DNA from 4 places in the Chelativorans sp. M5D2P16 genome. Region 2 is predicted to be linked to each of the others. Evidence: predicted binding sites of a transcription regulator. Region 2 holds the regulator's gene; each other region holds the start of a gene.
What was found. Region 2 encodes HrcA, which represses chaperone genes, less so after heat shock. Its sites were predicted from a motif close to GTTAGCACTCNCNNNNNGNGAGTGCTAAC; they were not measured.
Positions count from the first base shown of each region.

Region 1 (7,890 bases), on a different contig from region 2:
GCCGCACCTGCGACTGTCTCACCTGGCGCTGCTGCGCCTGCGGCGGCGGGGCTTGTCTGTTATCACGCCGGCGTATGGCGGCGCGTTCCTGAGTTTGCCGCAACTGCTGGATCCACGGTGCCGAAAGGTCGGGGCTGACAAGCACCGGAGGCGGTTCGACGTAGCGATTTTGCGCCTGCACGGCAGACGCCGCGAGCAGGAAAGCGGTGGCCACCGCTATACGGACAAGAACCTTCATGCGAGCACCCTACGTTCTTTCAGCTGTCTGTCGCGGTGGCGCGGAGATTCCCTCGGGACGCGTCGCATTCCCCAGCGGTATCGCGCGCCCCGTTGTCAGGATGGTGCACGGGTCAGCCAAGCAAATGGTGAATCCGGCTTCATAAAATGCGATAGGAGAGCAAAACCGCTCGGCATGGTTACCGCCCGATTGAACAAGACGGTAAATGGCAATTTAAACTTATGGTTGTATAACCAGCGGGGGACATGAGCATGGACGAGGCCAATTCGGGCCTGATCGAGGGCACGGACGGGAAGAAGCGCTGCTTCTGGCACGCCAACCTGCCGGACTACCTCGCCTATCACGACGAGGAATGGGGCCGGCCCGTCGCCGACGATCGGCGGCTGTTCGAGAAGCTGTGCCTGGAAGGCTTCCAATCCGGCCTCTCCTGGCTCACCATCCTGCGCAAACGCGAGAATTTCCGCGAGGCCTTCGCGGGTTTCGACTTCGAACGGGTGGCGCGCTTCACCGAAGACGATGTGGAGCGACTGCTGGATAACAAGGGCATCATCCGCCATGGTGGCAAGATCCGCTCAACCATCAACAATGCCCGCCGGGCAATCGCGCTTTGCGAAGAGGAGGGCTCGCTCGCCCGCTATTTCTGGCGCCAAGAGCCTGGCCCCGCGGAACGGCCCGAAAGGCTCGATTACCGGACGCTGATCGCCAATTCCAAGACGGACGTTTCCACACGCATTTCCAAGGACCTGAAGAAGCGCGGCTGGAGCTTCGTCGGCCCGACCACCGTCTATGCCTTCATGCAGGCGATGGGGCTGGTGAACGACCATATCGAGGGCTGCGCCATGCGCGAGGAGGTGGAGCAAACCCGGCACGCCTTCGTCAGGCCGGTTTGACAATCGCCGCGAACGGCGTGCCCTCGCTTGACTCTGGAGGATGCGGCGACTATCTCCACCGCTGTTAGCACTCTCTGCGAGGGAGTGCTAATCGCGCTCCTGCCCTCTCGGGCGGAGACAAAGTCCATTTCATTATCCGAATCAAGGGTTCAGGACATGGCCAAGACGAATTTTCGCCCGCTTCATGACCGTGTGGTCGTTCGCCGGGTCGAATCCGAGGAGAAAACGGCTGGCGGGATCATCATTCCCGACACCGCAAAGGAAAAGCCTCAGGAAGGTGAAATCATCGCCGTCGGTTCCGGTGCGCGCGACGAGGGCGGCAAGGTCGTTCCGCTCGATGTGAAGGAAGGCGATCGCGTTCTCTTCGGCAAGTGGTCGGGCACCGAAGTCAAGCTCGACGGCGAGGATCTCCTCATCATGAAGGAATCCGACATCATGGGCGTGATCGGCTGAGCCTTTCGCCCGTTCGCTATCGGTTCAACGGACAAACGGCCTCACGCCCGAGGCCAGGAGACAAGAGAACATGGCTGCAAAAGACGTAAAATTCTCCCGTGACGCACGCGAGCGCATGCTCAGGGGCGTCGATATTCTCGCCAATGCGGTGAGGGTCACGCTCGGCCCGAAGGGCCGCAACGTCGTGCTCGACAAGTCCTTTGGCGCGCCGCGCATCACCAAGGACGGCGTGACCGTCGCCAAGGAGATCGAGCTCGAGGACAAGTTCGAGAACATGGGCGCACAGATGGTGCGCGAGGTGGCCTCGAAGACCAACGACATCGCCGGTGACGGCACCACGACGGCGACGGTTCTCGCCCAGTCCATCGTCCAGGAAGGCGCCAAGGCGGTTGCCGCCGGCATGAACCCGATGGACCTGAAGCGCGGCATCGATCTCGCCGTCGACCAGGTGGTCGAGTATCTGGCCAAGGCTTCCACGAAGATCAACACCTCCGCCGAGGTTGCCCAGGTCGGCACGATTTCCGCCAATGGCGAGAAGGAAATCGGCGAGATGATTTCGCAGGCCATGCAGAAGGTCGGCAATGACGGCGTGATCACCGTCGAGGAGGCCAAGACCGCCGAGACCGAGCTCGAGGTGGTCGAGGGCATGCAGTTCGACCGTGGCTATCTCTCCCCCTACTTCGTCACCAATGCCGAGAAGATGGTGGCCGAGCTGGAGGATGCCTACATCCTGCTGCACGAGAAGAAGCTGTCCAACCTGCAGGCGCTGCTGCCGGTGCTCGAGAGTGTCGTCCAGTCCTCCAAGCCGCTGCTCATCATTGCCGAGGACGTCGAGGGCGAGGCGCTGGCGACGCTGGTGGTCAACAAGCTGCGCGGCGGCCTGAAGATCGCTGCCGTCAAGGCACCGGGCTTCGGCGACCGCCGCAAGGCCATGCTCGAGGACATCGCCATCCTGACGGGCGGCCAGGTGATCTCCGAGGATCTCGGCATCAAGCTGGAGAACGTCACGCTCGACATGCTGGGCCGCGCCAAGAAGGTCTCGATCACCAAGGAAGAGACGACCATCGTCGACGGTGCGGGCCGCAAGGACGAGATCGAGGCACGCGTCGGGCAGATCAAGGCGCAGATCGAGGAGACCACCTCCGACTACGACCGCGAGAAGCTGCAGGAGCGGCTGGCCAAGCTTGCCGGCGGCGTGGCGGTGATCCGCGTCGGCGGTGCGACCGAGGTCGAGGTGAAGGAGAAGAAGGACCGCGTCGACGACGCCCTCAACGCGACCCGCGCGGCCGTCGAGGAAGGCATCGTGCCGGGCGGCGGCGTCGTACTTCTGCGCGCCTCGACGGCGATCACGGTCAAGGGCGAGAACGCCGACCAGGACGCCGGCATCAACATCGTCCGCCGTGCGGTTCAGGCGCCGGCGCGCCAGATCGTCACCAATGCGGGCGACGAGGCGTCGATCGTCGTGGGCAAGATCCTCGAGAACAGTGACGTCAGGTACGGCTACAACGCCCAGACCGGCGAGTACGGCGACATGATCGCCTTCGGCATCGTCGACCCGATGAAGGTCGTGCGCACGGCGCTCCAGGACGCCGCGTCCGTGGCCGGCCTGCTGGTCACCACCGAGGCGATGATCGCCGAGCTGCCGAAGAAGGAAGCGCCGGCCCCGGCAATGCCGGACGGCGGCATGGGCGGAATGGGCGGCATGGGTGGCATGGGCTTCTAAGCTCACGCACCACGCAATCCCTGCGGAAAGGGCGGCCTGCCGGCCGCCCTTTTCATTTTCGCTCTTCCGCTGCAGTCCGGCGAATCGGCGAACAAACCCCGTTTGATTTATCGTCTCCCGGCGTGCCGGTAGACGGCCATTGCCGGGCCATTATCCAGGAAGACGCATTTGCAAATGACGGCCCGATGGCGCATATGGCCGGCAGTGAATGATGAACTGGGAGCGCACGATGAAGACCCGCGTCGAGACCGACACCTTTGGCCCCATTGACGTGGCCGCCGACCGTTACTGGGGTGCGCAGACGCAGCGTTCGCTGACCAACTTCCGCATCGGCACGGAAAAAATGCCGGTTCCCCTCGTGCACGCGCTCGGCATCGTCAAGAAGGCCGCCGCCGAGGTGAACATGAAGCTCGGCAAGCTTGAACCGAAGTTGGGCGAGGCCATCGTGGCGGCGGCCGGCGAAGTGGTGGAGGGCAAGCTGGACGGGCATTTCCCCCTCGCGGTTTGGCAGACCGGCTCCGGCACCCAGTCGAACATGAACACCAACGAGGTGATCGCCAACCGGGCGATCGAGATGCTGGGCGGCGAGATGGGCTCGAAGAAGCCGGTTCATCCCAACGACCATGTGAACATGAGCCAGTCGTCCAACGACACCTTTCCCACCGCGATGCATATCGCTGTCGGCCGCGAGGCGGCGGCCGAGCTCCTGCCGGCGCTCGACCACCTCACGAAAGCGCTGGAAGAGAAGGAGAAGGCCTTCGCCGAGATCGTGAAGATCGGCCGCACCCATACCCAGGACGCCACCCCGCTCACCCTCGGTCAGGAATTTTCCGGCTATGTCGCCGCACTCAAGCTCGGCGCCAGGCGCATTGCCGAGGCACTCGAAGACGTGCACGCGTTGGCCCAGGGCGGCACCGCCGTCGGCACCGGCCTCAACGCACCGGTCGGCTTCGACGTGGCCTTCGCCGAGAAGGTGGCGGAGATCACCGGGCTGCCCTTCCGTACCGCGGAAAACAAGTTCGAGGCGCTGGCAAGCCACGGTGCGCTCAACGCCTTCCACGGCGCGCTCAATGCGCTTGCCGCCGATCTCTTCAAGATCGCCAACGACATCCGCTTCCTGGGCTCCGGCCCGCGCTCGGGGCTCGGCGAACTGAAACTGCCGGAGAACGAGCCCGGCTCCTCCATCATGCCCGGCAAGGTCAATCCCACCCAGGCGGAAGCGCTGACGATGGTGGCGACCCAAGTCATGGGCAACCAGACTACCGTCACGGTCGCCGCAAGCCAGGGCCATTTCGAGCTCAACGTCTTCAAGCCCGTCATCGCCAACGCCGTCCTGCAATCGATCCGCATCCTTTCGGACGGGATGCGCTCCTTCACGGACAACTGCGTCAAGGGCATCGAGGCGGACGAGGAGCGGATCGCTGATCTGATGCAGCGCTCCTTGATGCTTGTGACGGCGCTCGCGCCGGCGATCGGCTACGACAATGCCGCCAAGATCGCCAAGACCGCGCACGGGAACGGCACCACCCTGCGGGAGGAAGCGCTGAAGAGCGGCCTTGTCTCGGAGGCGGACTACGACCGGCTGGTGCGCCCGGAGAAAATGATCTCACCGGCTTGATTCCGGAGCCTTTCATGGCTGCGGCTTCGCTTTGACCGGAACGGTTCAGGCTCGTGACATACTCGACGACAAAGGCCGCCCCCATAGCCGTCTACAGGCCTAGCCCACCATGCGCGCGGGCGCCCGTTCGCGGGCGAGCTTCTTGAACTTGCGTACCACCATGTCGCGCTTCAGCTTCGACAGATAGTCGATGAACAGCACGCCGTTAAGATGATCGATCTCGTGCTGGAGGCAGGTGGCAAGGATGCCGTCGGCCTTGAGCGTCTGCTTCCTGCCGGCAAGGTCGACGTAATCGACCGTGACCTCGGCCGGGCGTTCCACTTCCGCATAGTAATCGGGAATGGAAAGGCAGCCCTCCTCGTGCACGTTGCGGACGTCCGAGCGCTCGACGATCTCCGGATTGATGAAGACCTGCGGATTGCGCGGCTCGTCCTTCTCCGCCACATCGAGCACCAGCAGGCGTCGCGGTTCGCCTACCTGAATGGCGGCCAGGCCGATACCCGGCGCATCATACATGGTTTCCAGCATGTCGTCGGCGAATTTGCGCAGGTCATCGTCCACGCGCTCGACGGGTTTGGAAACCTCGCGCAGCTTCGGATCGGGAAGAAGGATGAGTGGCCGGGTCGTCATGTTCGTCAGGTAATCGGTGCCGGTGAAGGCGTCAATATAGGACACTTCGTGTTTCACCGGAATATGTTCACGTTTTGGTCTTATTGCGGGCGTGCGAATCGTCTAGAGTGCCGGACATGAACGAAATGGCTTCGCTTTTCTCCACGCCCGTCGCGCAACTCGGAACGGTGGAAATATCGCTGGGCGGCGTGCTCGTCACTGTCGTCGCGGCTTTCGTGCTTCTGTCCGCCGGCACCGTTCTCGCGCTCTGGCGCACGGGCCGCATGCGCGCGCAAGCCGCCGAGGAGGCGGCGGCGCGGGCGCGCGAGGCGGAGACGCGCATGGCGGAACTGACGAAGGCGCAGGCGGAACTTCAGGGCCGCATGGGCACCATCGCCGAGGTGTTCGGGTCGCGCCAGGCGGAACTGACGAAGACGCTCTCGGAGCGGCTCGACGGCATGTCCTCGCGGCTCGGCCAGTCGATCACCGAGCAGACGAAGTCCACCCATGAAAACCTGTCCAGGCTGCAGGAGCGCCTAGCCGTCATCGACACTGCCCAGAACAACATCCAGTCGCTCGCCGGCCAGGTCGTCCAGCTCCAGCAGATCCTGTCCAACAAGCAGACCCGCGGTGCCTTCGGCCAGTCGCGCATGGAGGCGATCATCGCCGACGGCCTGCCGTCTTCCGCCTACGAATTCCAGGCCACCCTGTCGAACGGCAACCGGCCCGACTGTGTGGTAAAGATGCCGAACGGCGCGCCTTCGCTCGTCATCGATGCCAAGTTTCCGCTGGAGGCGTGGAACGCCATTCGCAAGGCAGCGGAAGGCGAGGAGGGCAAAGAGGGGCGCCGGCAGGCCGAAGCCGCTTTCCGCCGTGACATCGAAACCCACGTCAAGGCGATCGCGGAACGGTATCTGATCAATGGCGAAACCCAGGACACGGCTTTCATGTTCGTGCCCTCCGAGTCGATCTTCGCGGAGATCCATGAGAATTTCGAGGCGCTGGTGCAGCGGGCCCACCGTGCCCGCATCGTCATTGTCTCGCCGTCGCTGCTCATGCTTTCCATCCAGGTCATCCAGGCGGTGCTCAAGGATGCGCGCATGCGCGAGCAGGCCCATCTCATCCAGGCCGAGGTCGTGCGGCTGATGCAGGACGTCTCCCGACTGGACGAGCGTGTGCGCAAGCTGCAGACCCATTTCTCCCAGGCCAACCGCGACATCGACATGATCCTGACTTCGGCGGAAAAGGTGACGAAACGGGGCGAGAAGATCGAGGCGCTGGAGCTTGGCGCGCCGGAGGCCGAAGCGGCGGAAAGCAAGAGCCTGCCCAAGGGAGAGGCCGTCAAGCAAGCTGCCGCCGCCACCGGTTCCAACTCGCTGAAGCTGCGCGTCGTCGACGAGTAAGCTTTGACGCAAAGCATCTTTTCCGACGTGTCGCTGGCGTTTGGCCACACCCCACACTCCAAGACGTGGATGCCCATAGGTCCTTGCATTTTAGGCTGGACGGTACCTGACGGGTGATTTTCCTGACCTGACAACGAACCGGATCCGCTCTACCGTCGGAAAACGCGGGGAACACGATCGTGCCTCAGGTACTCCACACGATAACCGGTCTCAATGTCGGCGGAGCCGAGATCATGCTGACGCGCCTCGTCGGCCGGATGGACCAAGCGGGATTTCCCTCGACCGTCCTGTCGCTGCTGCCGGCTGGCGCCATGGCCGCGAGTCTGCCGCAACGGCACGCGAGCCTGCACTCCCTTTCGATGCAAAGAGCCCGGCCCAGGTCGCGGAACGTGCTCGATCTGCGCAGGCTGGTACGACAGCAGAGCCCGGACATCATTCACGGCTGGATGTACCACGGCAATATGGCCGGCTCGCTCGGATCTCTCCTGAGCTTCACCTTCGCACCGGTGATCTGGAGCGTGCATCACACTATTGCCGATCTCGCTGTCGAAGAGCCGAAGATGCATCGGCTCATCCGGTTCTCCGCCATGTTGTCGCATCTCGCGGCTGCGATCTGCTACTGCTCGAGGATTGCGGCCCGCCAGCACGAGCATCTCGGATTCAACGCCCGCAGGAGCGCGGTCATCCCGAACGGAATCGACACCGATACCTTCTATCCGACACGCAGCCGTCGGGCCCACCTGCGCGCGACGCTGAACATTCCCCCCGAGCGGCGGATCATCGGCCATTTTGCCCGATATCACCCGATGAAGGATCAGGTGAACCTCGTCAGGGCGGTCTCCGTACTGATCGCCGACGGGCACGATGTTCAACTGGTGATTGCCGGGGACGGCCATGAGAACGGCCCGGTCAGGGAGGCAGCGAGAGATCTCGCCATCGACGACCGCGTTACCACC
Region 1 is NZ_JAXQNM010000036.1:177,032-184,921, reverse strand. Features, by position in the region: gene SIN08_RS16930 (L,D-transpeptidase) at 1-238, opposite strand, end outside; gene SIN08_RS16925 (DNA-3-methyladenine glycosylase I) at 490-1,128, shown strand; gene groES (co-chaperone GroES) at 1,285-1,581, shown strand; gene groL (chaperonin GroEL) at 1,652-3,304, shown strand; gene fumC (class II fumarate hydratase) at 3,534-4,922, shown strand; gene def (peptide deformylase) at 5,022-5,552, opposite strand; gene SIN08_RS16900 (DNA recombination protein RmuC) at 5,669-6,934, shown strand; gene SIN08_RS16895 (glycosyltransferase) at 7,114-7,890, shown strand, end outside.
Region 1: groES (co-chaperone GroES) is a predicted target of HrcA. The motif match lies at 1,192-1,220, and genes of this name have one in related genera.

Region 2 (7,890 bases):
GCTTGACGCCGTGGCGCTCGAGCGTCGACAGCATGGCGCGCTCGGTCATCTCGACGCCCTCTATCAGCGCCTTGAGGCCGGGCTCCGCATTCTCGCGGGCTTCCGCCGGCACCGCTTCGAGCGCGCGCTGGAGATTGTCCGAGACCGTCAGCATGTCGCGGGCGAAGTTGGCGATGCCGAAATTGCGGGCGTCGACGACGTCGCGCTGGGTGCGCTTGCGGAGATTCTCCATTTCCGCGGCTAGCCGCATCGCGCGCTCTTTCAATTCTTCGTTCTCCTGGGCTAGGCGCACGAGGACATCCTCTTCCGACACGCCGGCCTCGTTGCCCTCGCCCTCCGCGGGCGCCGCCTCGGCCTCGGTAGCCTGGACAACCTCTTCCTCGGGGTTTGCGTTCTGCGGTGCGTTGTCGTCCTTGGGGTGTGTACTCATTGCCTGTCCGTCTTGCGGTTATCCTTGCGATAGTCGGGCCGGATATCGAGGTTCGGGACCGTAAAATCAAGGGGCTGCTACGAACCGCGGGACGCGTGCGGAAGTCCCGTCCCGCCCATGGGAACGGTGCGGATATGCGTTTCGAAGCCGGCGATCAGGGGCCGGGCCTCCTCGATCGCGGCCCGCACCCGGGGCAGGGACAGCGAGGCCTTGTGGCTTTCTTCGCTCTCCCAGACCTCCGTGATCCAGATCGCGTCCTCGTCCTGCTCGTCGCCGGCGATCACATAGCTGAGGCAGCCGGGCATCTCTCCGCTGGAGTCGAGCAGAAGCGCGATGAGCGCCTCGCGCCTGCCCGGCTGGGCGCGCATCTTTCCAATCAGGCCGAACACGTCCTCTCCCCCGTGCTTAACGCAAAAGCCGGCCCACGAGCTGGGCCGTATAGTCGACCATCGGCACGATGCGCGCATAGTTGAGCCGCGTCGGGCCGATGATGCCGAGCGCGCCGATGACCCGCGATTCCTGGTCGTGATAGGGCGCAACAATCAGCGACGAGCCGGAGAGTGAAAAGAGCTTGTTCTCCGAGCCGATGAAAATGCGCACGCCGTGCCCTTCCTCGGCCAACTCCAGAAGCTGGATCAGGCCCTCCTTGGTCTCCAGGTCCTGGAAAAGATGGCGCAGGAGCTCGATATCGGCCTGGGCGGTGACGTTTTCGAGCAGGTTCGCCCGGCCGCGCACGATCAGTCGCGCAGGTACGTCGCTGTCCTGACCGGCCCAAACCGCCAGGCCCTGCTCGACCAGCGACTGGGACAGCGAATCGAGGGCGGCGCGGGTCTCCTCCTTGAGCCGCTCGACCTCGTTGCGCGCCTCGGCGAGCGTGCGCCCGCGAATATGCGCGTTCAGGAAGTTCGAGGCCTCGACGAGCTGCGAAGCGGTCACGCCGGCCGGCAGGTCGAGAACACGGTTCTCCACCTCTCCGTTCTGCGAGACCAGCACCGCGAGCGCCTTGGTCGGTTCGAGCTGGATGAATTCGATATGCTTCAGCGGCGCCTCGGTCTTGGCCGCCAGCACAACACCGGCGCCACGGGAGAGGCCGGAAAGCATCTGGCTGGCTTCGGTCAACATGTGTTCGAGCGACTGGCCCTTGCCGGCGGCCCTGACCTGCGCCTCGATCACCTGCCGTTCTTCTTCCGACAGGTCACCGATCTCCATGAAGGCGTCGACGAAGAAGCGCAGCCCCTGCTGGGTCGGCAGGCGGCCCGACGAGATATGCGGAGCGTAGATGAGACCCAACTGTTCAAGGTCGCTCATCACGTTGCGCACGGTGGCCGGCGAAAGCTGTGTGGACAAAAGGCGCGAGAGATTGCGCGAGCCGACCGGCTCGCCCTCGCGCAGATAGGTCTCGACGAGAAGACGGAAGATGTCGCGCGATCGCGCATCCATGGATTGAAGGTTCTGATCCGTGACAGGCTTGGTCATGCGTCTCTGCCTCCTTCCCGAAATATAAGCAGGGGCGGGACGAACACAACTGCCGCGACGACCCATGCCCATTCCCGTTTTCCTTTGCGTCGCGCCGCCTGGAAAGCTAAAAGCCGCGCACGAGCGACCAGCCATCAAGCCAAAAGCCGGAGAGCGACACCCATGCGACCATCACGACGGCAACCCGACGAAATGCGCGCCGTGAGCTTCGAACGCGGCATCTCCAGGCATGCGGAGGGTTCTTGCCTCGTCAGGTTCGGCGACACGCAGGTCCTGTGCACCGCCAGCCTGGAAGAAAGGGTGCCCTCCTGGCTGCGCAACTCGGGCAAGGGCTGGGTAACGGCGGAATACGGCATGCTGCCACGCTCGACGGGCGATCGCATGCGCCGCGAGGCGGCATCCGGAAAACAGGGCGGCCGCACGCTGGAGATCCAGCGCCTGGTGGGCCGCAGCCTGCGCTCGGTTGTCGATCTGCAGGCGTTGGGCGAAATGCAGATCACGGTCGATTGCGACGTGCTCCAGGCCGACGGCGGCACGCGCACGGCGGCGATCACCGGGGGCTTCATCGCGCTCCACGATTGCCTGTCCTGGATGCAGACGCGGCAGATGATCACGCTCGAACGCGTCCTCAAGGACCACGTGGCTGCGGTCTCCTGCGGGATTTTCGGCGGCCAGCCGGTGCTCGACCTCGATTATGCCGAGGATTCGGCGGCGGAGACGGACGCCAATTTCGTAATGACCGGCAAGGGCGGCATCGTCGAGATCCAGGGAACGGCCGAGGGGACGCCGTTCTCGGAGGACGAGTTCATGCAACTCCTGGGACTTGCCCGCAAGGGCGTTACCCGGCTGGTCGAACTGCAGAAGATGGCGGTTTCCTAGAGGCATTTGCGATGAAGCCGGCGGGCATACTCGAAGCGGCGCTTTATGTGAGCGACCTTGAGGAGGCCGAGCGCTTCTACGGCGATATACTCGGCCTGGAGCGCATAACGAAGGTCGAAGGGCGGCACGTCTTCTTCCGCTGCGGGAATGCGGTGGTCCTTCTGTTCGACCCCGATGCTACGGAAATTCCGCCGCCGCCCGATGCGCGGCTTCCGGTGCCGCCGCACGGCGCGCGCGGTCCGGGGCACCTGTGCTTTTCGGCCGGCGCCGAGGAGATCGAAGCCTGGAGAAAGCATCTCGAGGCGCAAGGCATCGCTATCGAGGCCGATTTCGAATGGCCGAAAGGGGGCCGTTCCATCTATTTTCGTGACCCGTTCGGCAACTCCCTGGAATTCGCCGAACCGCGCATCTGGGGGATCTCGTGAGAGCGATCGACGGCAGGAGATTCGTTCTGGCCAGCCACAATGCGGGCAAGCTCGGCGAGTTCGACGGGCTCCTGGCGCCCTTCGGCTACGAGGTGCATTCGGCCGGGGAGCTGGGTCTGCCGGAGCCGGAGGAGACCGGCACCACCTTCGAGGAAAACGCCTATATCAAGGCGTTCGCCGCCGCCAAGGCGACCGGGCTGCCGGCCCTTTCCGACGATTCGGGCATGTGCGCCGAGGCGCTGGACGGCCGGCCGGGCGTCCACACGGCCGACTGGGCAACCCTTTCCGACGGCAGCCGCGATTTTTACGTCGCGATGGAGAAGGTCGAAACGCTTCTACGGGAAAAGGGCGCGTCGACGCCTGATCAACGGCGGGCGCGTTTCGTCGCGGTCCTGTGCCTGTGCTTTCCCGATGGCGAGGCGGAATACTACCGCGGCGAGGCGCCAGGCCACCTCATCTGGCCGCCGCGCGGGAACCTCGGCTTCGGCTACGATCCTGTCTTCCAGCCTGACGGTCGTGAACGGACTTTCGGCGAAATGACCGCCGAGGAAAAACATGGCTGGAAGCCGGGGCACGCAGAGGCGCTGTCGCATCGCGCGCGGGCGTTCAGGAGCTTCGCCCGGGCGCGGCTGGGGGTTGTATGACACCGGGCCTGGCGGACGGTCCCGGCTTCGGCGTCTACGTGCACTGGCCGTTCTGCGCGGCCAAGTGCCCCTACTGCGACTTCAACAGCCATGTGCGCCACCAGCCGGTGGACCAACAGCGCTTCGCCGCCGCCTTTCGGCGCGAGCTTGCCGCCATGCGCGAACGCACCGGCCCGCGCACCGTCTCCAGCATCTTTCTCGGCGGCGGCACACCGTCCCTGATGGCGCCGGAAACGGTCGGCGCGATCCTCGAAGCGGTGGCGGGGCACTGGACCGTGCCGGACGGCGTGGAAATCACCCTGGAGGCCAACCCCTCCTCGGTGGAGGCGGAGCGCTTCCGCGGCTATCGCGCCGCCGGGGTCGACCGCGTCTCGCTCGGCGTGCAGGCCTTGGACGACCGCGACCTGCGCTTCCTCGGACGGCTGCATACGGTCGAGGAGGCGCTTGCCGCCGTGCGCCTTGCCCGCGAGATCTTTCCGCGCCTGTCCTTCGACCTCATCTATGCGCGGCCCGGGCAGACCGTCGAGGCCTGGCGGGCGGAGCTCGAGGGCGCCATCGGCCATGCGGCCGACCACCTGTCGCTCTATCAGCTCACCCTCGAGGACGGCACGCCGTTCTATGCGCTGCACAAGGCGGGCAGGCTGGCGGTACCGGATGCGGACCGCGCCGCCGACCTCTACGAGGCGACCCAGGAGGTGACGGCGGCCAGCGGCCTGCCGGCCTACGAAATCTCCAACCACGCCCGGCCGGGAGCGGAGAGCCGGCACAACCTGATCTACTGGCGCTACGGGGAATATGTCGGCGCAGGGCCGGGGGCGCACGGGCGCTTCGTCGAGAACGGCCGGCGCGTCGTCACCTTCACCGAGAGGCATCCGGAAACCTGGCTGGACCTGGTGGAACGGAAGAACACCGGCGTGACGGGCGGCGAGGTGCTGTCGCGCACGGAAGAGGCGGACGAGTTCCTGCTGATGGGACTGCGGCTTGCCGAAGGGATCGACCTTGAACGTTATGCACAGCTTTCCGGCCGCGCGCTGGCGCCCGAACGCGTGGCGCTCCTGCGCGAGGAAGGGCTGGTGGCGCCGGTCGGCAATTCCCGCCTGAGGGCGACCCCGGCGGGCATGGCGGTGCTCGACGCGCTGGTGGCCGACCTTGCGCGGTGACGCCGGGGTTTTCCTTCCGTCCGAGCGCCTTCAGAACCCGGCGAAGTTCCCCGATGCGGGGCTCAAGAGACGGGCTTGGCCGTCGGCCACCTCGTAGACCGCATAATTGCGTTCCGTCGTGCCGTCGGCGCGGAAGCGAAAGGTGCCAGTATAGCCGGCATAACCGGTTGCGACCTGCAGATTGGCAGGGGTGAACGCAGCCGCACCGCCTTGTCGGGCCAGTCGTGCCGCGAGAATGACCGCATCATAGGCGAGCGCCGAGGTGACGGACGGCTCGGCGCCGAAGCGTTGCGCGTATTTGCGCTTGTATGCCTCCAGCCGCGCGTGGTCGGTGTCGGCGAACCAGGCGCCCTGAAGGGACGGATCGGAAAGGTCGGCGCTTGCCCACTGCCCGGTGCCGAGCAGCTTCTTGCCCGAAAGATCGACGCCCAGGGACGTGAGCGTGGACGCGACGGCGCCGGGAGCGTCGCCGCCGTCGGGCAGGAAGACGGCGTCCGCCTGATCGACCGCCACCGCCACCTCCCGCACCGCTGCCTGGAGCGAGGCGCCGTCATAGTCGTATCGGGCGAGCGCCACCAGTTCGCCGCCATGGCCCTGCAAGGTGCGGCGCGCCTCCGTCTCGGCAAGGTCGCCGGCCGCGCCGTTCGGCACGATGGCGACCACTTTCGTAAATCCCTGCCCGACGGCATAGGTCAGGATCCGATCGACAAGCCCGCCGGGCAGATAGGAATTGAGGTAGACGCCGGGCGCGGCCACCCTTCGGTCCGATGAAAAGGCCATGACCGGGATACGCCGGGGGGAGAGGACCGAGGCGACCTGCCGCACATTGGGCGCAAAGAGCGGCCCCAGCACCAGTGCGGCACCTTCGGCCGCCGCGCTTTGTGCGGCGGCAGCGGCGCCGGCTTCCGTTCCCGCCGTATCCTTGACGACGATCTGGAGCGAATCGGCGCCGGCGTCGTCCACCGCCATCTGCGCGGCGTTTCTCAGTTCGGCCGCCACGCGGGCGCCGTTGCCTTCACCGCTGAGCGGCAGGAGAAGCGCAAGCCGTGTCTCGCCATTGCCGATAGTTTCACCCTGCACGGCCTGCGGCAGCCCGGATCCGGGATCGATGCCCGGCTGCGGCACGGGCAACCCGGACGGGACGTGCTGCATGCCGCACGCGGTCAGAAAAACCGCCAGGAGGAGGGCCGAGACCGCCCGTGCAAAGAACCCGCCCTTGAAAAAGCTCACCTGTCCGCCCCTGTCTTCGCATCCGAAGGCGCGGAATTTGCAACCGCCCGTCCGCCATGTCAAAGACGTTGGGTGCGCGGTGCGCAATTGCCGCAAAGAAGGTGAGGCGTGAAAATCGAGGAATCCGGCAGGCAGGGGCGTTTCGTGATCGGCGGCGCAGAGATCGCGGCGCCGCCGCTTGAGCCGGCGCTCTATCTTGTCGCCACGCCGATCGGCAATCTCTCCGACATCACGCTGCGCGCGCTGGAAACGCTCGCCGCCGCCGACATCCTGGCCTGCGAGGACACGCGGGTCACCCGCGTGCTTCTGGAGCGCTACGGCATCCGCCGGCGCATGACGGCCTATCACGAACATAACGAAGCCCAGGCCGCACCGGGGCTGATCGCCGCGATCGCGGAAGGCAAAAGTGTCGCGCTCGCCAGCGACGCCGGCACCCCGCTCGTCTCCGATCCCGGCTTCCGGCTCGTACGGGCGGCGCAGGAAAAGGGCGTGCGCGTGGTGCCGGTGCCCGGCCCTTCCGCCGTGCTGGCGGCGCTGACGGCATCCGGGCTTCCGACGGATTCATTTTTATTTGCCGGCTTTTTATCTACCAAAGCGGGGCAACGCAAAAGCCGCCTGGAAGCACTCGCCACGGTTTCCTCCCTACTCGTCTTCTTCGAATCGCCACGCCGGCTGGCGGCGAGCCTTGCCGCAATGGCCGAAATGCTCGGTGACCGGGAAGCCGTGGTGGCACGTGAGTTGACCAAGGCCTTCGAGGAGGTTCGACGGGGAACGCTCGTCGAACTTGCCGCCCATTACGAGGCCGCCGGCGCGCCGCGCGGCGAGGTGGTGGTGTGCGTGGCCCCGCCGCTGGAAGTGCCCAGGGACGCCGACGAGACCGACCGTCTGCTCCTGGCGCTCTCCACCGAGATGGCGGCGTCCAAGGCGGCCGGCGAGGCGGCGCGCATGACCGGGACGAAGAAATCCGACCTCTATCAGCGGCTGCTGGCGCTCAAGAAGGCCGGCGACGATGGCTGACGCACTCGAGAAGCGGCGACGCGCCTATAGGAAAGGCCATCGTGGCGAATGGCTCGCCGCGCTGGCGCTGATGCTGAAGGGCTACCGCATCGTGGCGCGCCGTTTCCGCACGCCGCTCGGCGAGATCGACCTGATCGCCCGGCGCGGCCGGCTTATTGCCATCGTCGAGGTGAAGGCGCGGCCGACACTCGAACAGGCGATGGAAGCCGTGGGACCGTTTGCGCAGAAGCGCATCGACGGGGCGGCCGACCTCTGGCTTGCGCGCCAGCCCGATTTCGGGCGGCTGAGCGTGCGCTATGATCTGATAGCGGTGCTGCCGCGGCGCTGGCCGGTGCATGTCGAGAATATCTACACGCCCTGTCACTGATCGCCTTACCGCCGGCTCACCCGCATGGGCAGGCCACCTTGCGGTTGTGTCGTAAGCTTCTGCACCGGCCATGGATTCGTTTCGGGCAAAAGGTCGAAGCGGTAGCGCGACATGAGCACCGCCATGGCGATCACGGCTTCCTGCATGGCGAAACCGGCACCGATGCAAACGCGCGGGCCGGCGCCGAAGGGGAGATACTGGAAGCGGCCGATCGCCTCGCGGTTTTCGGGATGAAAGCGGGCGGGGCGGTAGGCTTCCGGAT
Region 2 is NZ_JAXQNM010000013.1:230,275-238,164, forward strand. Features, by position in the region: gene grpE (nucleotide exchange factor GrpE) at 1-430, opposite strand, end outside; gene SIN08_RS08370 (putative quinol monooxygenase) at 508-819, opposite strand; gene hrcA (heat-inducible transcriptional repressor HrcA) at 836-1,906, opposite strand; gene rph (ribonuclease PH) at 2,069-2,785, shown strand; gene SIN08_RS08385 (VOC family protein) at 2,797-3,210, shown strand; gene SIN08_RS08390 (non-canonical purine NTP pyrophosphatase) at 3,207-3,854, shown strand; gene hemW (radical SAM family heme chaperone HemW) at 3,851-5,014, shown strand; gene SIN08_RS08400 (penicillin-binding protein activator) at 5,045-6,244, opposite strand; gene rsmI (16S rRNA (cytidine(1402)-2'-O)-methyltransferase) at 6,359-7,261, shown strand; gene SIN08_RS08410 (YraN family protein) at 7,254-7,628, shown strand; gene SIN08_RS08415 (cytochrome P450) at 7,634-7,890, opposite strand, start outside.

Region 3 (7,890 bases), on a different contig from region 2:
GAACTTGCGCTCGACGCCAACCAGCAGGATCGCATTCTGGAGCTGATGGATGCCCTGCTTCTGTGGCCGGAGGAAACGTTCGACGAACCTTCGCACTACCTGCTCATCTCCGCCGTGCGCGCGCGCCTCGACATGGCCGGAACGGACGATGCGCTGCGCGGCGTCGTCGACGACCTCTGGGAGGTCGCGCTGATCATCGAGGATGGCGACCTGACGGCGGCGGAACGGCGGTTGCGCCAGGCGCAGGAAGCACTCCGGCAGGCACTTGAGAACGGCGCCAGCGACGAGGAAATCGAGCGGCTGATGGACGAGTTGCGCACGGCGATGCAGGAGTTCCTGCGGGAATTCGCCGAGCGCGCCATGCAGAACCAGAATTTCGCCGAGAACCAGGACGGCGAGACGATGCGCCAGAGCGATCTCGAACGCATGCTCGACCAGATCGAGGAACTGGCCCGCTCTGGGGCGCGTGATCAGGCGCAGGAACTTCTCTCGCAGCTCGAAGACATGATGAACAATCTGCAGGCAGGCCGCCCCCAGCAAGGGCAAGGCGGCCAACAATCCGAGATGCGCCAGCAGATGGATCAGCTCGGCGAGATCATGCGCCGGCAGCAGGAGTTGATGAACGAGACCTTCCGCCTCGACCAGCAGCAGCAGGGCCAGCAAGGTCAACAAGGCCAGCAAGGTCAGGGCCGGCAGGGGCAGGGCCAGCAAGGGCAGAACCAGCAGGGCCAGGGCCAGGGCCAGGGCCAAGGTCAGGGCCAGGGCCAGGGAATGTCGCCTGAGGGATTGGCCGAGGCCCTGCGCAATCTACAGGAAGGACAGGGCGGCCTGCGCGGTGATCTGGAGAGCTTGATGGAAGGCCTCGAGGGACTCGGTATCCGGCCGGGCGAAGGATTTGGCGAGGCCGGCGAAGCCATGGGCGAAGCCGAGGGTGCACTTGGCGAAGGCCGTGGCGACCGTGCTGTTGGCGAACAGGGTCGGGCGCTGGAGGCGCTGCGCCGTGGCGCCCAGGACATGATGAACCAGATGCAGCAGGCCATGCAGGGTCAGCAGGGCCAGGGGCAGACCGGCGCGCGCGATGGCCGGACGGGCCGTGACCCGCTCGGCCGGCCGCGGGCGACGACGGGGCCGGATTTCGGCGATTCCGTGGATGTCCCCGACGAGATCGACACCCAGCGGGCGCGCGAGATTCTGGAAGCGATCCGCCGCCGGCTGGGCGACGCGCTGAGCCCGGAGCTCGAGCGCGAATATCTGGAGCGCCTGCTGGATATGCAGTGAAGCTGCCGCTTGAGGTCAATGCAGATCGCGCTCGGCACGTCGGCGAAGGGGGTGCCGGCTTTCCCGGATCGCTTAAGCAATTCCAGGAAAAGTGGCAGCCGATTTTCCGTCCGGAATTTGCGTGGAATCAAATGGCTAGTTCAGTCCAAACGGTGGACTGAACTAGCGCGCTTGCAAGCAGAAAGCCGCTCTCGGAGAAATGTTTTAGCACTCTCAAGGGAAGAGTGCTAAATTTTCACGTCCTGCTACTTGAACACGGGATTCGGCACGCCCAAATCATCCGCGCGCGGCGCCGCGACGGGCCGCGTACCGCGCCGGAAGGACCGGCGCGGGAGGTGCTTCACAGACCGTCCCAGGAGGAAGACATGAAGTTCCGTCCTTTGCATGACCGCTTGCTTGTTCGCCGCATCGAAGCGGAGGAAAAAACCGCCGGAGGAGTCATCATTCCCGACACCGCGAAGGAGAAGCCGCAGGAAGGCGAGGTGCTGGCCGTGGGGCCGGGGGCACGCGCCGAAAACGGCGAACTCGTGCCGCTGGAGGTGATGGCGGGCGACCGCATCCTCTTCGGCAAGTGGTCGGGCACGGAGATTCGCCTTGAGGGCGAGGATCTCCTGATCATGAAGGAGAGCGATGTGCTCGGCGTTCTCGAGGCCAACGCCTCGGCAAAGAAGGCCGCCTGACGAGGGCCTTTCCAGAAGTCGTTTATGCTGCCTAATCGAGGAGTATTGAAATGGCTGCCAAAGATGTGAAGTTTCATTCGGACGCACGCGAGCGCATGCTCAGGGGCGTCGACATTCTCGCCAATGCGGTGAAGGTCACGCTCGGCCCGAAGGGCCGCAACGTCGTGCTCGACAAGTCCTTCGGGGCGCCCCGCATCACCAAGGACGGCGTGACCGTCGCCAAGGAGATCGAGCTCGAGGACAAGTTCGAGAACATGGGCGCGCAGATGGTGCGCGAGGTGGCGTCCAAGACCAGCGACACGGCCGGCGACGGCACCACGACGGCGACGGTGCTGGCTCAGCACATCGTCAGGGAGGGTGCCAAGGCGGTCGCCTCGGGCATGAATCCGATGGACCTCAAGCGCGGGATCGACAAGGCCGTCGACGCCGTGGTGGCGGAATTGAGGAAGAACGCCCGCCAAGTGACCAAGAACGACGAAATCGCCCAGGTCGGCACGATTTCCGCCAACGGCGACCAGGAGATCGGCCGCTTCCTCGCCCAGGCGATGGAGAAGGTGGGTAATGAGGGCGTGATTACGGTCGAGGAAGCCAAGACCGCCGAGACCGAGCTCGAGGTGGTCGAGGGCATGCAGTTCGACCGCGGCTATCTCTCCCCCTATTTCATCACCGACCAGGACAAGATGCGCGTGGAGCTTGATGAACCCTATATCCTGATCCACGAGAAGAAGCTGTCCAACCTGCAGGCGATGCTGCCTGTTCTGGAAAGCGTCGTCCAGTCCTCCAAGCCGCTGCTCATCATCGCCGAGGACGTGGAGGGTGAGGCGCTGGCGACCCTGGTGGTCAACAAGCTGCGCGGCGGCCTGAAGGTTGCCGCGGTGAAGGCGCCGGGTTTCGGCGACCGCCGCAAGGCCATGCTGCAGGACATCGCCATCCTGACCGGCGGCACCGCCATCTCCGAGGACCTCGGCATCAAGCTGGAGAACGTCACGCTTGAAATGCTGGGCCGCGCCAAGAAGGTGGTGATCGACAAGGAAAACACCACGATCGTCGACGGCGCAGGCTCCAAGGACGAAATTCAGGGCCGCATCAGCCAGATCAAGGCGCAGATCGAGGAGACCACCTCCGATTACGACCGCGAGAAGCTGCAGGAGCGGCTGGCCAAGCTTGCCGGCGGCGTCGCCGTCATCCGCGTCGGTGGCTCGACCGAGGTCGAGGTGAAAGAGCGCAAGGACCGTGTGGACGACGCCATGCACGCCACCCGCGCCGCGGTGGAGGAGGGGCTTCTGCCGGGCGGCGGTGTCGCCCTCCTGCGCGCGGTGGGTACGCTCGACCAGGTCGAGGTCGATAACAACGACCAGAAGGTGGGCGTCAACATCGTGCGCCGCGCGATCGAGGCGCCGGTACGCCAGATCGCCGAGAACGCCGGTGCCGAAGGCTCCATCATCGTCGGCAAGCTGCGCGAGAAACCGGACTTCGGCCATGGCTGGAATGCGCAGACGGGCGAATATGGCGACATGTATGCCATGGGTGTCATCGATCCCCTGAAGGTGGTGCGCACCGCGCTCCAGGATGCCGCCTCCGTCGCCGGCCTCCTGATCACCACCGAGGCGATGGTCGCCGAACGGCCGAAGAAGGAGAGCCAGCCGGCCATGCCCGCGGGCGCCGGCATGGATTTCTGACCGTCGGCTCCAGGCGTATGACGAGTGGCGCGGCCGGCGACGGCCGCGCCTTTTTGTTGTTTGAGAATATACCGATTACGCCGCCAGGGCCTCGCCCACGCGCTGCCTGATCTCCGCGAGCGTGAAAGGCTTGTTCACCACGCCCTTGACCGTGCCTTCCAGTTCCGCCGCACGCTCGCGCTGGTCGGCGAAGCCGGTCATCAACAAAAGGCGCAGGGCCGGAAAGGTGTTGGCCGCGGCGCGGGCCATCTCGATGCCGTCCATGGCGGGCATGCGGATGTCGGACAGCACGAGGTCGTATTCGCCTGCGGCGTCCTCGATCTTTTGAAGCCCTTCCATGCCGTCCTCGGCCGTTTCGACCGAGTGGCCGGCGGCGCTCAGGGCGCGGGCGGTGAAGGAGCGGACGGACAGGTCGTCCTCGACGATCAGGAGCTTTGCCATGACTCTATTCTCGCGGTCATTTCTTACGGTTCGCTGAACAAATCGACTGGATGGTGCACTTCAAGTATCGCCCTTCACCACACCGACGAAGGGCAGTTCGCGGAAGGCGTGTCCGACATCCATGCCGTAGCCGACGACGAAATAGTCCGGGCATTCGAAGCCGACGAAGTCCGCTTCCAGGCTTGCCTTGCGTCGCGCGCGCTTGTCGAGCAGTACCGCGATGGAAACGGAGTTGGCGCCGCGGGAGAGCATCAGGTCGCGGGCGAATTTCAGTGTTCGGCCCGATTCCAGGATGTCGTCGATCAAAAGGATGTCGCGGCCCTTCACGTCGTTGTCGATGTCGCGCAGCACCTTGATCTCGCCGCTCGTCGTGCCGGCGCCGTAGCTGGAGATCATGATGAACTCCACCTCCGGCGAAATGCCGGCGTCATGCATGGCGCGGATGAGATCGGCGGCGAAGATGAAGGAGCCCTTCAGGACGGAAACCACCAGGAGATCGCGGTAATCGCGCGCGGCGACCTGCTTGGCGAGCTCGAGATTGCGCTGTGCGATCGCCGAGGCCGAAAACAGGACCTCGATTTTCTTGCCGCGGACCACGGGCATGACGTGAACTACTCCCTGAACGTCACCGAGACGGACCTCACCCCATCCTTAGGCACGGCCAGCCGGCTGGAGAAGGCGAGGCGCTCGCCGGCGGAGAGCGCCGCACCGTTTGTCCCCAGAAAATAGTGCGTAATGTGCCCGTCTGCACCCAATATGTTGATGGCAAGATCCGGCAGCGGGCCGGGTGTCCTGCCATCGTTCACCGCCTCGCCCTCGATGATCAGCAGGTCTCCCCCGGCAGCGGGCTCGATGCGGCTTTTAAGATTGACGATGCCGAGTGCGGTGCCTTCCGCCATCGGTCTTCCGGTTCTTTCGAGCAGCGTGTGCCCGCCGGAGAACCAGAAGGCCGCCAGGAGGGCGGCGGCCGCGAGCGCCCACGGACCACGCCTTCCCGGAGCCGCAGGCCTGGCGACGCCGCGCAGCATCTCCAGCCCCGGCGGAGCTGGCGTGGGCGCGGGGAAAAACCGACCGGCCGACGGCGCGCGCTCCGGGACGCCAGACAGTGCCATGTAGTCGGCATCGATGGTCTCGGCGTCCTCCGATGGGCGCGGTGTTTCGCGCACGGCACCTTCGGCTCCGCGGTACTTCCGCGGGAGCAGATCGCCCGAAAGGGGCGCGTAGATCGGTTTTTCAACCATCCGGGCAGAACCGTTCTTTCGCCGACGCCTTATCGGCGGTAAAGCATAATGGTTAATGCTTCGCCACACGGCTTTCGGCGGCCGTCTTAACCGGCCGTTAACCATAACGCCTGCAGTTCGAGGGTGCGGCAGGGCGCGCGTGGCGATCATCCGCTTCATGCATGACACGCAAGGTCGATCCAGGTGATTCGTTTCGAGAATGTTGGTCTCAGATACGGAATGGGCCCGGAAGTGCTCCGCGACGTCTCGTTCCATCTGCCGGAGCGGTCCTTCCAGTTCCTGAGCGGACCGTCCGGCACCGGCAAGACGACGCTCCTGCGCCTCCTGTTCATGGCGCTCAAGCCGACGCGCGGCCTCATCACGATCTTCGGCAAGGACCGTTCGCGCGTCACCAGGCAGGAATTGCCGCTGATGCGCCGACGCATCGGCGTCGTCTTCCAGGATTTCCGGCTTCTCGATCATCTGACCACCTATGAGAACGTCGCCCTTCCCCTGCGTGTGCGCGGGCGGGAGGAGGCGAGCTACCGGGCCGATGTCGTGGAGCTTCTGAAATGGGTCGGGCTCGGCGACCGCATGCATGTGCTGCCGCCGGTCCTGTCGGGCGGCGAGAAGCAGCGCGCGGCGATCGCCCGGGCGCTCGTGGAGCAGCCGCGCATCCTGCTCGCCGACGAGCCGACCGGCAACGTGGACCCGCAGCTTGCCCGTCGCCTGCTTCGCCTGCTCATCGAACTCAATCGCATGGGGACGGCGGTGGTGATCGCCACCCACGACATCGGCCTGATGGAGCAGGTCGACGCGCGTCGCATGGTCCTGTCGGGCGGGAGGCTGACCATCTATGACTAGCCCGCACGCCAAAGCCACCAAACAGGCCGGTACCCTCGCCGGGACTGCAAAGGCGAAGCTCAGCGAACAGGTGAAGCGGCAGGCCGCCAGACGGCTGGCGCGCAAGCAGACGCCCATCGTGCCACCGGACAGCATCGCCAACCGCGCCATGGTGCTGGTCATCGCCATCATGACCTTCCTTTCCTGCCTGACGCTGGGGGCGGTGACGCTGGTGCGCGACACTGCCGCCACCTGGCAGACGCAGATCGCTCGCGAAGCCACGATTCAGATCAAGCCCGCCGAGGGGCTCGACATGGAGGAGGCGCTGAGCAGAGCGCGCGGTATCGCCGCCGGTCATGCCGGCGTGCGCAGCGCCGAGATCGTCGACCGTCAGGCAACGGCGCGCCTTCTGGAGCCGTGGCTGGGCGCCGGCCTCGATATTGAGGAACTCCCGGTACCGAGGCTGATCATCGTCGCCATCGATCCGGTGGAGCGGCCCGATTTCGCCGCCATGCGCGCGGAGCTGGCGGCGGCGGTGCCGAGCGCGGTTCTCGACGACCACCGGACCTGGGTCGACCGGCTCGTCGCCATGGCGCGGACCACCGTCACGATCGGCATGGCGGTCCTGGTGCTCATGCTCTCGGCCACGGCACTGACGGTGATCTTCGCCACCCGCGGCGCCATGTCGGGCAACGGCCATGTGATCGAGGTTCTGCACTTCGTCGGCGCGGAGGCGTCCTTCGTCGCGCGCGAGTTCCGCAGGCACTTCCTACTGGCGGGTACGCGCGGCGCTGCCGCCGGGGGCGCGGCCGCCGTGATGGTCTTCCTTCTTTTTTCCTGGTGGTCCTCGCGCAACATGGCCACGCCCGAGGGTGACCAGACAGCCGCTCTGTTCGGCAATTTCGCGATCGGCGCTTCCGGTTATGCGGGGGTGGGGGTAGTCGTGCTCCTCATCGCAGCTCTCACGGCGGCGACCTCGCATATTACCGCGATCGGGCATCTCAAGCAGATCGATACCTGATTGGACCGGCCGTGGCGCATATTCACGCTTCGTGTCGCGATGTAATTCTTTTTGCACCGATCTGCTCCGGCGGCCTGTTCGTCGCCGCATTTAAGCGATAACCATGGGTTTCATGAGCGACATCGCGGACAGGCCGGCCGGGGATTGCACGCAGCGCCGGCGGCGGAGACCGTTGCTGCGTCTTGCGATGGCGGCCCTGACGCTGGCCCTGATTGCTTTCGTCGTCGGCTTTGTGGCCTTCATCGAGCATGTGGCAAGGATCGACGTGCCGCGGGAACTTCACCCGGCGGACGGGATCGTCGTGCTGACGGGCGGCCAGTCGCGCATTGATACCGGACTAGACCTTCTGAAGGCCGGCAAGGGCAAACGGCTGCTCATCAGCGGCGTCAACCCGATCGCCAGGGTCGACGATCTGCGCGTTGCGACCGGTGGCGATCCCGTCCTGTTCGACTGCTGCATCGATATCGATCGGGCGGCGCTGAACACCATCGGCAATGCCGAGGAAAGCGCGAAATGGGCGAGCGCCAACACCTACGGCAGCATCATCGTGGTGACCAACAACTATCACATGCCGCGCAGCCTCCTGGAGATGCGTCGCATCCTGCCAGCGGCCGACCTGCAGCCTTATCCGGTGGTCAACACGCCCCTGACGGACGGCACATGGATGACCGACCTCGATGCCCTGCGCGTCCTGTTCACCGAATATCTGAAATACGTCGCCGCCGTCA
Region 3 is NZ_JAXQNM010000038.1:37,751-45,640, reverse strand. Features, by position in the region: gene SIN08_RS17935 (TIGR02302 family protein) at 1-1,278, shown strand, start outside; gene SIN08_RS17930 (co-chaperone GroES) at 1,644-1,958, shown strand; gene groL (chaperonin GroEL) at 2,009-3,637, shown strand; gene SIN08_RS17920 (response regulator) at 3,713-4,078, opposite strand; gene hpt (hypoxanthine phosphoribosyltransferase) at 4,139-4,681, opposite strand; gene SIN08_RS17910 (hypothetical protein) at 4,690-5,319, opposite strand; gene ftsE (cell division ATP-binding protein FtsE) at 5,503-6,162, shown strand; gene SIN08_RS17900 (ABC transporter permease) at 6,155-7,162, shown strand; gene SIN08_RS17895 (YdcF family protein) at 7,335-7,890, shown strand, end outside.
Region 3: SIN08_RS17930 (co-chaperone GroES) is a predicted target of HrcA. The motif match lies at 1,482-1,510, and genes of this name have one in related genera.

Region 4 (7,890 bases), on a different contig from region 2:
ACCAAGGGATGGCGATAGAGCCGATAACGCAGGCGGCCCCACCAGGGCAATGCATGATACTCCCCCACCGTAAGGGTGTTGACGTCGCCGATCCCGCGCTTGTCGAGATTGCCTGCCGTCGCATGATGGACGGCATGGGTGCGACGCCAGTAATCATAGGGTGTGAGGGTGAAGACGCCGATGACCCGGCCCGTCCAGTCGTTGGCGGAGCGGCGGGCGAACAAGGCCCCGTGCCCGCAATCATGCTGCAGGATGAAAAGGCGGACCAGAAAGCCGGCTGCGGGGATCGTAAGCAGGAGGCCCCACCAGTAGCCGTACACGGCAGCGACCGCCGACAAGGTCCACAACGCGACAAAAGGCAGGGCCGTGACAGCTATCTCGAGTGTGCTGCGGGCCGGGCTGGGTTGTTTGTACTGTGCGAGAACCGCAGTCCAGGAGCGCTCCTTCCTCTCAGCGGGGGCGTCAGCGGCGAAGTTACTTTTCACAAGCTATCCAACTTAACATATGCGCCCAGGCGGGACGCGTGGTGATAGTCACGTCGTTTCGGGTACTCAGACTGCACGGCGGGAAGCAGCCGCCTTCGTTTTCTTTGCAGCGCGAGCCTTGGTCGGCGTGGGTTGAGGTTGCCGCGCCTCCATTTCCAGACGCGCCTGCCTCAGCCTTTGGGTCTTGGCTTGTCGGCTGTCGGCTTCCGCCTTGATGAGCGCGCGCGCCGTACTGTCGGTCAGATCCGCTTTGCTCTGCGCCTTCGATGGCACGGGCCGAAACAGATTGTTTCTCGTGATGGTGTCTGTCATATCATTGCTCTCCTTACGGATTGGCCTGAAACTAAAAAGGCCGGGCAGAAGCCCGACCTCCTCCTCGTCTCGACGATCCGTGCCAATACATCCGTGGTCACGTCTCGAAGACGAAGTTTACGCGGCCTGCAGGTTTTCCGCAGCACTCTTGCCCGAACGGTTGTCCTTGACAACATCGAAGCTCAGCTTCTGGCCTTCCACGATGGTGCGCATGCCGGCACGCTCGACGGCAGAGATGTGGACGAATACGTCCGCAGCGCCGTCATCGGGCTGGATGAATCCGAAGCCTTTGGTGGCATTGAAGAACTTTACGGTTCCAACGGTCATGACGATTTCCTTTCAATCAGTCATTACGAATATGCTTGCCGCGCATGACGCGAGAAGCGGTCAAGGTCGAATTTGAGAGGGAAGATCGTCAGAGCGCTGTGGCGCATAACAAAGTTCATCAAACAAGATCGATCCGCTCCTATATAGGCATGTCCGGTGTCCAAAACAAGGTTGCGACCAAGAAACTGGTTATCGGGACCGTCATCAGAAGAGCCTCGCCCCTAAACGATTGTTTCTGGCACTCCTGTTAATCGACTGCCAATATGCCTATATGAAGGGATGTGGCCCCCTACACCCGGCCGCAGAAAGAACACTCATGAAATTCCGGCCCCTCCACGACCGCGTCGTCATTCGGCGCGCCGAAGGCAATAGCACATCCAAGGGCGGGATCATTATTCCCGACAATGCAAAGGAGCAGCCGCAGGAAGGCGAAGTGCTCGCCGCTGGTCCGGGCGTTCGCGACGAAAGCGGCAAGCTGGTTCCGCTCGGCGTGAAGGAAGGCGATGCGGTTCTCTTCGGTAAATGGTCGGGCACCGAGATCAGAATAGACGGTCAGGATCTGCTGATCATGAAGGAAGCCGACGTTATGGGCATCGTCGAAAAGACGGTGCTTGCCGAGAAGGCCGCCTGACCGAGCGATTTCTGCGGGCCCAGTTTCAAGAACGAACGAATCGAGAAAATCATGTCTTCCAAGGAAATCAAGTTTGGCATCGATGCGCGCGAGCGGATGCTGCGCGGCGTCGAGCTCCTGAACAACGCCGTCAAGGTGACGCTCGGCCCCAAAGGCCGCAATGTCATCATCGACAAGGCCTATGGCGCGCCGCGCATCACCAAGGACGGTGTCACCGTCGCCAAGGAAATCGAGCTTGAGGACAAATTCGAGAACATGGGCGCACAAATGGTGCGCGAGGTGGCCTCGAAGACCAACGACCTTGCCGGCGACGGCACCACCACCGCGACCGTACTTGCCGCGTGCATCCTGCGCGAAGGCACCCGGCTTGTGGCGACCGGCATGAATCCAATGGACTTGAAGCGCGGCATCGACCTTGCGGTCGACGCCGTCGTCAAGGACATCGCCGCGCGCGCCAAGAAGGTCAAATCCTCCGGCGAGATCGCCCAGGTCGGCACGATCGCCGCCAATGGCGATGTCTCGATAGGCGAGATGATCGCCAAGGCGATGGAGAAGGTCGGCAATGAGGGCGTGATCACCGTCGAGGAGGCCAGGGCCGCCGATACCGAGCTCGACGTCGTCGAAGGCATGCAGTTCGACCGCGGCTATCTCTCTCCCTATTTCGTCACCAACGCCGAGAAGATGCGGGCGGAGCTCGAGGATCCCTACATCCTCATCCACGAGAAGAGACTCGGCAATCTGCAGGCGATGCTGCCGATCCTCGAAGCTGTCGTACAGACGGGCAAGCCGCTCCTGATCATCTCCGAGGACGTGGAGGGTGAAGCGCTCGCCACGCTCGTCGTCAACAAGCTGCGCGGCGGCCTGAAGGTCGCTGCCGTCAAGGCGCCAGGCTTCGGGGATCGCCGCAAGGCGATGCTGGAGGACATCGCGGTGCTGACGGCCGGTCAACTGGTTTCCGAGGATCTCGGCATCAAGCTCGAGAACGTCACGCTCGATATGCTCGGCCGCGCCAAGCGGGTCCTGATCGAGAAGGATACGACCACCGTCGTCGACGGTGCCGGCGAAAAGGCCGATATTTCGGCCCGCATCCAGCAGATCAAGGGGCAGATTGAGGAGACCACCTCGGACTACGACAAGGAGAAGCTCCAGGAACGACTGGCCAAGCTCGCCGGTGGTGTGGCGGTCATCCGCGTCGGCGGCGCGACCGAGACCGAAGTCAAGGAAAAGAAAGACCGCATCGACGATGCGCTGAACGCCACCCGTGCGGCGGTCGAGGAAGGCATCGTGCCTGGCGGCGGCGTGGCGCTTTTGCGCGCCAAGGCGGCGCTAACCGGCCTAAAAGGAACGAACGCGGACATGTCCGCTGGCATCTCGATCGTACTGAGAGCCCTTGAAGCCCCGGTCCGGCAAATCGCCGACAATTCCGGCGTCGAAGGTTCAATCGTCGTCGGCCGGCTGATGGACGCGAAGGACCCGAATACGGGCTTCAACGCACAGACCGAACTTTATGTCGACATGATCGAAGCCGGCATCGTCGATCCCGCCAAGGTGGTCCGCACGGCCCTGCAGGATGCCGGATCCATCGCAGCGCTTCTTGTCACGACGGAAGCGATGGTCGCCGAGATCCCGCAGAAGGGCGCACCGGCCATGGCTGGCGCCAACGGCATGGGCGGGATGGGATACTGAGCAGTACCGGAAAAGCCTGTCGGAGACGACCGCGCATAGCCGGAGCAACAATCAGGAAGGACCAATTCCATGGGAACGCAGAACAACAGCACATCCATCGCCCAACGCTGGAACAACTATCAGCCGTCGAAATCGACACTCGTGTGGGCATGCGCCGTCACGGCCGTTGCCACCATGGTCGTCGGATTCAGTTGGGGCGGCTGGGTCACGGGCGGCACGTCGCGCACGCTGGCATCGACGGCGGGAGACGTCGCACGCGGAGAACTAGCCGCGCTCATATGCGTGGAGAGGTTCAATGCGGCCCCCGATTCAAGGGGCCGCCTCGTCGAGCTCAAGGCACTTAACAGCACCTACAGGCAGCGACAATTCATCGAGGCCGGCGGCTGGGCGACGATGCCCGGCAGCACGTCCGCCACTCGCCGTGCGGCCGAAGGCTGCGCGGTCGCCCTGGTGGCCTGAGTGTGGCTTCTCACATCCAAGTGAGGACCGAAGATGGAGGCGCCACTCAGCTCTCAGGTCCAGCGGGCCAGCAACAGCATTTTGCGCGGCAGTCGAGTCCGGCCATCTTGCCCGAATGGACCGTGACGCGTGCGAGATCAGCGTCTGCGTGAATGAAGGCGGCGCTGTCGCCGCTCGCCCTTTGCAGAAACGGCAGGGCGACGAACAGCAATTTCTCTCCTTCCAATGCCAATGAGGTATCAGTTGTGACACTCACATTCCCCAATAGAAGCCGCAGCTATGACGAGACCAGAGAGCGTGTCCGTTTCATCGGCCATGATGGCATGTTCGAGGTGCGGTTCTCCGTCGAGACCAACGCGCTCTCCACCGCAACCGACGACGAAGCGCATTATCTGGCCGCTTTCGATGCAGCGCGCACCACGATCCACGATGTCGCTCGGGAAATCTACAGGAACGCCCGCAAGACCGAATATGTGCTGACGGCGGCGGACTTTCGTTAAGCTGGGACTCCCCTGGATCACCCCGGATGGGAGTTAAAGATTGGATTCTGCCATGACCGTTCGCACCACGCATACAGAGATCACGTTCAAGCGACCATTCATGCTGAGCGCCTTTGACGCTCGGCAGCCGGCAGGAACCTATCGCCTATCGGTCGACGAGGAAGAAATCTTCGGTCTTTCCTTTCTCGCCTACCGGCGCAAAGCCACGGTGCTGCAAACTCCGGCGATTTCCGTGACAAGCAGCCGACATCAAACGGTGGAGGTCGACCCGGAGGAACTGGCGGCGGCATTAGACGCGGATGCGCTCGCAAGCCGGACTGTTGAGGAGTAGCCGTTCGTGCAGCACCTTGGTGGAATTCACGGTACCGGCGTCCTGAAATGCGGAGACAAAACACTTGGCCGCGCGGACTATGATTTTGACGGCTTCCTGAGGAAGCCGGGCGAAGTGATCGGCAGCGGCGAAATCCGGATGACTCCCGACAGGCTGCGACAGGTATTCGGCCGCAAGGATCTGCAGTTCCTGACCGATGAGGGGCGGCTCCTGAGTCTACGCTTCTCCGATAAGCACCTGCCTGAGGCCAGCGACGCCGCTCACGTGGACGTTGCCGGCGACCTGCCGCCGCAGACGGAGTGGCGGCACTGACGGTCGGACTCAGTTGCCGCGATTATCGATCGTGCTCGGACTCTGCCTCTGTCTGAATAAGGGCCGGGGATTCAACAAAATCAGCCTGTTGAGCGCGAGTAGCGCGCAGGCTGGAAAGGCCCTTCTTGAAATCGATCCTTAATCTTCTGGGGCTTCGCTCCTCATCATCGCCATGGAACGATGTGGCGCCGGTGAGAGAGGAGCTTTTCAGCGTGGAGCGGCTCGAGCAGCACGCGGAAAGCCTCGCTGCCGCGCAGCCGGTGAGCAATCGGCCTCCAGCCGTCCTGCCCCTGCACACGAGGCTCAACGACAATGCCACTGTTTTGCTTGCCGCCTATCGGGCCAGTGCCGCGGAATTGGAGAGCGGCAGGGGTGTGGTCCCTGCCGCTGAATGGCTTCTGGACAATTATCATCTGGTCGAAGAGCAGATTCGCGAGATCAGGAACGATCTGCCTCCCGGCTATTATCGCCAGTTGCCGAAGCTGAGTGAAGGACCACTTGCGGGCTATCCGAGGGTTCTCGGGCTCGCCTGGGCCTTTGTCGCGCATACCGACAGCCTCTTCGATCGGGAGAAGCTGCGGCGGTTTCTGGTGGCCTATCAGCGGGTTCAGCCCCTGACGATTGGCGAGCTGTGGGCAGTAGCGATCACCCTGCGCATTGTCCTCATCGAGAACCTGCGCCGGCTGGCCGATCAGATGACCGTTGGCCGCGCGGCGCGCGCGGATGCGGCGGCGCTTGCCGGGCGGCTTCTTGCATCGGACTGCGGCAAGACCGCGCTCGAAACGGATATCGCCTCGCGCTCACCGGAACCGTTGTCTGAACTCTTTGCAGCGCAACTGGCCAAACAGTTGCGGAATCAGGATCCCGAAACAACACCGGCGCTCGGTTGGCTGGAGGAGCGCCTTATACTCCAGGGCGTGTCGGTCGACGCCGTGGTGCAGCACGCCCAGCAAAGGCAGGGCGCCTCCAATGTCACCGTGCGCAACATCATCACCAGCATCCGGCTGATTTCCGACATCGATTGGGCGGAGCTTTTCGAGAGCGTGAGTCTGGTCGACGAGCGGCTGCGGGCGGGAAGCGCCTTTGCCGATATGGATTTTCCGACCCGCGACCTTTACAGGAACGCGATCGAGCAACTGGCCCGTGGCTCCTCGCTCTCTGAGCTCGAGGTTTCGGACATTGCGCTTGATGCTGCGCGCCAAGCAGATGCTGAAGCGGACAGTACACCAGGCGCGGAGCGTGCCGGCGACCCGGGCTATCACCTGATCGCGCAAGGCCGCGCGGCACTTGAGCGCGCGATCCGGTTCCGGCCGCCGCCGCGGCTGCGGATCAGCCGCTTCAACACGCGACTTGGCATTGGCGGCTATATCGGGTTGATCCTGCTTGTCACGGCGATGGTGCTGGCCGTCGCCCTGTGGGTGCTTTCGCGATTCGGTCTCGACACCATCTGGCTCGTACTGTTCGCCTTGGTCGGATTTCTCCCCGCGACCGAGGTTGCGACCTCCCTCGTCAACCGTGCGATGACCTGGAGTTTCGGCGCGACGATCCTGCCCGGTCTCTCACTCAAGCAGGGCGTTCCGGAATCCATGCGGACGCTCGTCGCCGTGCCGACGCTTCTTACCAGTGAAGCAGACCTTCTGGAGCAGGTGGAGCGCCTCGAGGTTCACCACCTTTCCGGCGTCGGCGGCGACCTTGTCTTCGCCCTCCTTACGGACGGGCTCGATGCGGATCAGGAAGTCATGGAGGGAGATGCCCGACTGCTCGATAGTGCCGCCGAGGCGATCGCTCGATTGAACCGACGTCACGAACCAGCCGCCGGCGGAAGCCGCTTCCTCCTCCTGCATCGGCGCCGCGTCTTCAACGCGGGCGAAGGCAAATGGATGGGGTGGGAACGCAAGCGCGGAAAGCTGCATGAGCTCAACCGGCTACTGCGTGGCGCTGACGACACCACCTTCATGCCCATAGGCGGACGGCCGCCGCAAGTGCCCGCCGATGTGCGCTACGTCATCACGCTGGACGCCGACACGCGGCTGCCGCGCGATGCGGCGCACCGCCTGATCGGCAAGATGGCGCATCCGCTGAACCACCCGCGCTTCAGCGATGCGGAGCAACGTGTCGTCGACGGCTACGGCATTCTCCAGCCGCGCGTCACCCCCTCGCTTCCGGTCGGCCGCGAAGGATCCTTCTATCAGCGCGTTTTCTCTGCCCCCGGCGGCATCGACCCCTACGCGGCTGCCGCATCAGACGTGTATCAGGATCTCTTCGGCGAAGGCACCTATACCGGCAAGGGCATCTACGATGTCGACGCCTTCGAGGCGTCCCTTGCCGGCCGCGTGCCGGAGAACACCATGCTCAGCCACGATCTCTTCGAGGGCGTGTTCGCCCGCGCCGGTCTCGCTTCCGATGTCGAGGTGATCGAGGAATTCCCGTCCCGATACGACGTCGCCGCCAAACGCCAGCATCGCTGGACGCGTGGCGACTGGCAACTCCTTCCCTGGGTAACGGGACTGCGCAGCGGAAATCTTGGGCTTCCCTCCGTCGGCCGGGGGAAGATGCTGGACAATCTGAGGCGGTCACTGCTGGCGCCGTTCACGCTCCTGGCTCTGGGGTTCACATGGCTGATGCCGCTGCCGGCCGCAGTGACGGGAACTTTGCTCCTTCTTGTCGCCGTCGCGATCCCAGCGTTCCTGCCGATTTTACTCACCCTCGTGCCGCATCGATCCGGCATTCGCTTGCGCAATCATGTTGCAACGCTCGCCGCTGACGTGCGGCTCGCAGCCGTTCAGAGCGTCCTTTCCATCGTTTTCCTGCCCGACCAGGCGTGGCGAATGGGCGATGCCATCGTCA
Region 4 is NZ_JAXQNM010000016.1:34,983-42,872, reverse strand. Features, by position in the region: gene SIN08_RS09525 (fatty acid desaturase) at 1-485, opposite strand, end outside; gene SIN08_RS09520 (hypothetical protein) at 552-797, opposite strand; gene SIN08_RS09515 (cold-shock protein) at 915-1,124, opposite strand; gene SIN08_RS09510 (co-chaperone GroES) at 1,441-1,755, shown strand; gene groL (chaperonin GroEL) at 1,807-3,441, shown strand; gene SIN08_RS09500 (hypothetical protein) at 3,511-3,900, shown strand; gene SIN08_RS09495 (DUF1488 domain-containing protein) at 4,146-4,400, shown strand; gene SIN08_RS09490 (hypothetical protein) at 4,453-4,731, shown strand; gene SIN08_RS09485 (hypothetical protein) at 4,738-5,043, shown strand; gene SIN08_RS09480 (GH36-type glycosyl hydrolase domain-containing protein) at 5,169-7,890, shown strand, end outside.
Region 4: SIN08_RS09510 (co-chaperone GroES) is a predicted target of HrcA. The motif match lies at 1,359-1,387, and genes of this name have one in related genera.